DNA from 2 places in the Aminomonas paucivorans DSM 12260 genome. Region 1 is predicted to be linked to the other one. Evidence: riboswitches for the same ligand, from Rfam matches in the RefSeq annotation. Region 1 holds a riboswitch; the other holds the start of a gene.
What was found. A riboswitch is a leader RNA that binds a small molecule or an ion and turns the genes downstream of it on or off. The one in region 1 is predicted to bind molybdenum cofactor.

Region 1 (3,402 bases):
AGGGCGAAGTAGTCGTAGGGAGGCATCCCGTGGATCACGGGGAGACACCCCTGGGCGAAATAGCTGGAGAGCTTCACCAGCTCGTCGTGGCCGATCTTGATGCCCCCCCAGGGAGAAAGGAGCATGGCCACCAGCAGGGCGTTCTGTTCTGAGATGGAGCTGCCGAACTTGGCGATGATCCCCGTGGGCATCCCCAGCTCCAGGCCGATGGTGTAGATGTGGCGGCTCCGGGTGCCGCCCCCGGTGGTCAGGAGCATCCGGTGCCGGGACTTGGCCGCCACCAGCTCCCGGATGATCCCCGGGAGCGCCTTGGCCCCCCGGTCACAGATGGACTGGCCGCCGATCTTGAGGACGTTCACGTCCGGAAAGAGGCGGGCCTGGGGCGCCAGGTGGAGCTTGTCCGGAAGATCTCGGGAGACCAGACTTTCCCCCATGAGAACGCTCTTGATGTGCAGTCGTTTGCCGTCTCGGTCCCGAACCAGGGACATGGCCGATCCTCCCTCCGAAGCGTTCCCGGGGGAGGGGACTCCGGCCCCCTCCCCCTCGCGACTACTGCTCGCAGCAGCCGTTCTTCTTGCGCCGGTGCTCGTGCCCTTCCTCCCCGCCTCCGGCCTCCAGGGGCATCAGTTCCGCCCCCACCGCCGCCGCCAGGGCCCGGAGTTCCTCCATGCGGAGGTGGGTGGCGAAGACCTTCAGGTCCGCCCCCGACACCGCCACCACCCGGAAGCGGGGCTTGCGCTCCCCTTCCTCGATCTTCCGCCGTTCCCGGTAGAAAATGGTCCCTTTCATGAGACGACCCCCTCTTTTCTAGGATTGCGTCGCTCTACCAGAATACACCACCGACACGTCAAACCCAAGGCGCTCTCGCCTCATCCCTGCGCCTTACCCCCATCGGGAGCCCGCCTCCGGGGATCGGCAAAACGCCAGCATCCCGGCCCTTCCGGGGTCACGGGGAGCACCGGCACCCCCCCCAGCAGGCGAGGGCGAAGCCACCCCTCGTGGAGCACCCGGTCCGCCTCCCGAGGGACCGTGGCGTCCCGATCCAGCGGCGCCACCCGGATGCCCCGGGCGGCAAGTTCCCCCACCGAGACCTCCTGCGGGATCTCCCTCAGCCCGCCGAACTCCACGTACCGCCCGGTCCAGCCCCGATGGGTGAGCCCCACCGCCGCCAGGGCCCCGATGATCCCGTCCCCGGTACCCCCGTGGGCGGACAGATGCACCCCCCGGGCCGCCTCCCGGGCCGCCTTTTGGGAAAGCACCTCCCCGGCGGCCCGTCGCCCGAAATCCTCCAGGCACGCCCAGTCCGCCACCTCGGAGGCCACGCAAAGCCCCGGGTCGCTCCCTTCCAGAAAGTGCGTCGCCAGATGCCCGACGGCAGCCTCCACCAGAAGAGGGACGCTCTCGGGGTCCTCCGACTCCGCCACAACGCAGGCGGCGCTGTTGTGGGACGTGTAGGGAATGCGGGGGTCTACCAGGAGCTGCTGGCGCAGCACCCCCAGGGAACGGAACCCTTCGGGGAGGGAGCAGGCAAACCAACGAGCCAACTTGCCGGTACCCCGGTCCGCCTCCAGGATGTCCGTGTCGTCGAAGCCGATAAAGTATCGCACCAACAGTCCCCTCCCTTGGCCATGGAGGAAACGATGCGTCCAACAAGGGGGGAGGGGGAAGGTTGGGGGACCTTCCCCCTCCAATGAGAGGGTACGCTCACAAAAGGGCCGGCCCCCATGGCAAGGAGCCGGCCCGACGCATCGTTCCGGTTCCTCCTTTCCGAAAGGGAGGCACAGCGGTTTCCCCCTGCACCCTAACGTCCCGGCGCCATGGGGTTTCCCCTTTAGGCTGCCCGGGCTCGGAGGCCCAACTCTTTTGTGATGACGGAACCTTACCAAAAAACCCCCGAACCTGGCAAGCCCGCCCCGGCGGGCAGCCCTATTCGCCCTGACTGCCCACGGCGATGCGCCAGTCGAACTCCGAGAAGACCAGCGTCGCCTCGTCCTGATCGGACTCCACGAAGAACCCCACCCGGTCGAAGACCACCGGGCAGGAGAGCCGCCCCGCCTCCACCCAGCCGTCCCCCGCCTCCGGAGCGAAGGAGAAGACGTAGGTGTTCCGGTCGCGACGCAGCACCTGGAGGGAGACCCCCGGTCGGGAGTAGGGCAGCTTCAGCAGGACCTTCTTGCCGTCCGCCCCGCCCTTCCAGCACCCCCGGACGGAGAGGGTCCCCTCTCCCCGGTTCTCAGGGCCGAAGGCGATCCACTGAGCCTTCCCCCGATCCACCGCCCCGTTCCACAGGATCAGGCCGTAGGCGCTGCCGGAGACCCGATCCTCCCCGGCGATGCGCACCCGGGTCCGCAGGTTGAAATCGTTGTCCGGAACGGTCCGGGTGAAGAGCAGGGCGCTCTCCCGGCGAAAGGGGGCCAGCCGGGAGCCGAAGGGGGCCTTGAGGCTCAGCTTGGCCCCGGGAAGGACCTCGTAGCGCCCCCCCTCCGGGGCGTTCCAGCTCCAATGAAGCCCGCCCCAATCCACCGCCTCCGCGCGGAGGCTTCCGCCAAGGATCGCCAGGGCCGCCAGGATCAGACCTCTCCATGCCCTCATGAACATCCCCCCGTTTGGCCGTTCTCCCGCAAGGATACACCGAGGCAGGGGGAGGACGCATCCTCATTCCAACTTGGTGTGGAAGCGCAGCACGCTCAGGGTGAAGACCACGACGATGAAGGCCAGGAGGACCCCCACGGGAGCCCAGAGGAAGGAGATCCCCAGCCCCTTGAGGATGATTCCCCGGGCGATCACCAAAAAGTGGGTGATGGGGAGCAGGGCCCCCAGGGCGCGAAAGAACGGCGGCATGGCCTCCCGGGGAAACATGAACCCCGACAGCAGCACGCTGGGGAGGAAAATGAAGAAGGACAGCTGCATGGCCTGCATCTGGGTCTTCACGGCGCTGGAGATGAGGATGCCCAGAGCCAGGGAGGCCACGATGTAGAAGGACATGAGGGCGTAGAACAGCCCCAGGCTCCCCCGGACGGGCAGACGAAACACCAGCACCCCCACCGCGAGGGCCAGGGTGGTCTGGGCGTAGCCCATGAAGATGTAGGGCACGATCTTGGACACCAGCAGCTCCCAGGGGTGGACGGGGGTCACCAGAAGCTGTTCCAGGGTCCCCAGCTCCCGCTCCCGGACGATGGCCATGGAGGTGACCATCACCAGGGTCATGATGAGGATCACCCCCAGGATCCCCGGCACCATGTACCAGGAGGAGACGAAATCCGGGTTGTACCAGGACCGGACCCGTACGTCGTAGGTCCCCCGCGCCCCCCGGATCCCCAGGGACTGGAGGGTCCGGGCCTGCACCCGCTGGGAACGCACCATCCCCAGCATCTGGGCCGCCGCGATGGCGGAGGAGGCGGA
Region 2 (3,402 bases), 470 kb from region 1:
ATGAGTTTGGTCCCCGTCTTGACCCCGTTCTTCAGGTACGTGGCCGCCACGGGATGGGCCTCCGTCATGTTGGTGCCGATGCAGAAGAGGAGCTTCGCCTTGGCGTACTCCCCGATGGTGTTGGTCATGCCGCCCGCTCCGAAACTGGACAGTAGCCCCGCTACTGTAGGAGCGTGTCAGACCCGGGCACAGTGGTCTATGTTGTTCGTGTTGAAGACCATGCGGAAGAGTTTCTGCATGCTGTAGGAATCCTCGTTGATGCTGCGCGCGCAGCTCACCCCTCCGACCGCATCCGGGCCGTGCTCTTCGATCACCTCCTTGAATCGGGATGCCACCAGGCCGAGGGCTTCGTCCCAGCTGGCTTCACGGAAGGTGTCTTCCGGGCTTTTCTTTTCCCCTTTCCGGATTCGGATGAGGGGTTTGGTGAGGCGTTCGTCGGAGTAGATGAAGTCGTAGCCGAAGCGCCCCTTGACGCACAGACGTCCCCGGTTGGGCATGCCGTCGGGGGTCCCGGTGACCCGGGTGATCTGGTCGCCCTTCATGTGGAGGTCCAGCTGGCAGCCCACCCCGCAGTAGGGGCAGGTGGTGCGGACGACCTGGGTCTGCCACGACCGTCCCTGGCCGATGGTTTTTTTCTCCACCAGGGCGCCCACGGGACAGGCCTGGACGCACTGGCCGCAGAAGACGCAGTCCGAATCCTCCAGCTTCACCCCCACCGGCGGGTTGATGGCGGTGTGGATGCCCCGGTGCTGGAAGTCGATGGCGTGGTAGCCCGACTGCCAGTCGCAGGACCGGACGCACCGGCCGCAGAGGATGCACTTGTTCATGTCCCGGACGTAGAAGGGGTTCGTGTCGTCCAGGGGGATGTCCGTGTTCACGTCGCCCTCGTCCCGCAGGGGGGACTTTTCGATGCCCAGCTCGTAGGCCAGATCCTGCAGGGTGCAGCGACCGTTGGATTCACAGGAGAAGCAGTCCAGGGGATGGCGGATGAGGATCATTTCCACCACCGCCTTGCGGGTGGCGATGGCCTTGGGGCTGTGGGTGAGCACCCCCATGCCGTCGGTGAGGGGAGTGGTGCAGGCCGGCAGAAGCTTGGGGTTGTTCTCCACCTCCACGAGACAGACGCGGCAGGCGCCGCTGGGTGGCAGGGCCGGGTGGTCGCACAGGGACGGGATGTGGATGCCGTTGGCTCGTGCGGCCTGCATGATGGTCATGCCCGGTTCTGCGGTGATGGTTTTCCCGTTGATTCTTGCTGTGATGGGATTGGAACCCATGAACCAAAACTCCTTTCCTTGGAAGATTCCTCAACTGCGCGCGGAAAAGGCGCATCCAGGGTAAGAGCACGCGTCGCAGCTCCTGCACAATCCCCCCCTTCCCCAACGTCGGACCTCTTCTCCCGTGGGAGGAGTGCCCGCATAGAGACGATCCAGAAGGACGTCCAGGGACGTCCGTTGTGCAAAAACCGCCGAGGCGGGAACGCCTACGAGGAATGCCTCCCCTTTCTGGGCAAGCATCAGGTTGGCCCCCGGAATCAGGGGGACCCTTCGGAAAACCACCCGGTCGCAGAGGGAGCGGATGGCCCGAGGTGTCTGGTCGTCCGCATCCACGCTCATGCCTCCGGTGCACAGGACGATCCGGGCCCCCTTGTCCAGCCACGCGGCGACGGCCCGGGCGATCTCGGAGGCGTCGTCGGGGCAGAGGGTGTGTCCCATCAGGGGAGCGCCGTAGGGTACGAGTTTGGTTTGCAGCTTGGGCAGGAAGGCGTCCTGCACCAGCCCTTCGTAGATCTCCCGCCCCGTGGTGACCAGGGCGGTGGGGAAGGGGTTCCAGGGCAGAACGGAAAGGGGGGCCACCCCCAGCACGCGGTCCACCTGTTCTCTTTGGACGGCCAGGGGGCCGATGCGGAAGGCCGCCGTCAGGGTCCCGAGGCTCACGGCGGTCCGGTTGGCCCGGGTGGTGAAGATCCAGTCGGGGTCCTGGTTGATGAAGTCCACGTCCTCGTCCCGAAAGTGCAGCAGGCCGGGACGGGTCGCCGTGAGGGTGCATTTCCCCTCCTCAGGTCCGCGAAGCTCCAGCCCTTCCCCTTGGACCCTTCGTCCCAGGAGGAGCGCTGCCTCGTCCTCGTGGACCTCCTCCGGGTCCAGCATCAGAAAGCGGATGTGGGACTTGCCCATGCGCAGGAGGAGGGGCACGTCCTCCTGCGCGATGCGGTGCCCCCTGCGGAAGCGGGCGCCCTTGAATCCCCCCACGGGATCGATGAGGGTCAAGTCATGGGAGAGGATTCTGCCGACGGCCTGCTCGACCGGGAGGGTTTCAGTCTTCACGTGTCTTCACCGCGATTCCGCCTTTCCATAAAAAAAGGGACCGTGCCCCATGCAAGGAGCACAGTCCCCCTACGTCAAGACGCAGGTGTGCGGCTCTCCTTGCCAAACAAGGGAGGCGTGCCCGTTTCCAGACACACCCTATCGGCCGCACACCACGGACACGGGGCCCGACAGGCAATGCGGCTCGGAGGCGCTCTATGGGGTCTCCCCCTGGGGGGAGACTTGGGGTCTTCGGTCGAGTACAGGAAGTTCCCCGCCGCCGAGGAGTTTTCTCGCGAACCGTCCTCCGCCGGATGTCCGCCGCAGAACGGAAAGCCGCCGCGCCCCGGGGGCACCAACCCCGGAGTCTGCCTCGGTGCTTCGGGAGTGCAGGCTGCGCATCCTCCCCCCTGTGGTTCTCGCGGAGGATAGGCCGCAGGCCATTCACAACACAGAGCCATCTTCATTCAGACTTGGTGGGCGTGTCAAGCATATCTGTGAAATATGTCACTGGAGGCCGGTTTCCTGGGGGAGAGGAAACCTTCGGGATCGGGTTGCGCCAAACCCCGATCGAGAGGGGGATCGTGGGTCGAGTGAAGGAGTCCCGTCATGGGGAACGGGATTGCCTCGGAGGTTTCCGATGGGCCCAAGATGTCCTTTTTCGTCTCGGGATTCGGAAAAGCGAGAGCTGGTGCCAAGAAGCACAAACCGGAGGTCCTGTGTGCGACGGGCCTGGCCGGGGAGAAACCGGATCGGACCGAGAGGATCCTGTCCCCTGTTTTGTGCAGAGCAGCGGAAAGGGCGGGGCCTTTTTTCTTTCGCGGAGAACCGGAGGTTTCTTGTGCAAGAACAGGGGGGGCTTTCTTTGCCCTTGCCCCTTCCGGGAAATTTGTGCATAATATATCCAAATGTCGTGGCCGCACGTTCCTCTTGCCCCGAGCTCTTTTCGGGCGAGCCGGCCTACGTTCCCCCATTGCCGACGCCGTATCCCCGCTTTCCGTCCTTTTTCGAGCGCGAAAGGGAGAGGGTTCGTTTGCATATCTTGTGAATTTTAGGTCGACCGGGTCCCGTGGGGGACCCACCCTGGGCTGGGACAGCC

Region 2: it holds a riboswitch for molybdenum cofactor, as region 1 does, so the genes downstream of both, APAU_RS01150 (molybdopterin-binding protein) here and APAU_RS03215 (hypothetical protein) in region 1, are expected to answer to the same signal.

What each region holds. Positions count from the first base shown of each region.
Region 1 covers NZ_CM001022.1:726,585-729,986, reverse strand. The annotation lists gene APAU_RS03225 (amino acid kinase family protein) at 1-488, opposite strand, end outside; gene APAU_RS13505 (hypothetical protein) at 550-789, opposite strand; gene APAU_RS03215 (hypothetical protein) at 870-1,610, opposite strand; molybdenum cofactor riboswitch at 1,745-1,864, opposite strand; gene APAU_RS03210 (hypothetical protein) at 1,927-2,592, opposite strand; gene APAU_RS03205 (ABC transporter permease) at 2,656-3,402, opposite strand, start outside.
Region 2 covers NZ_CM001022.1:254,231-257,632, forward strand. The annotation lists gene fdhF (formate dehydrogenase subunit alpha) at 1-1,274, opposite strand, end outside; gene APAU_RS01150 (molybdopterin-binding protein) at 1,305-2,267, opposite strand; molybdenum cofactor riboswitch at 2,420-2,514, opposite strand.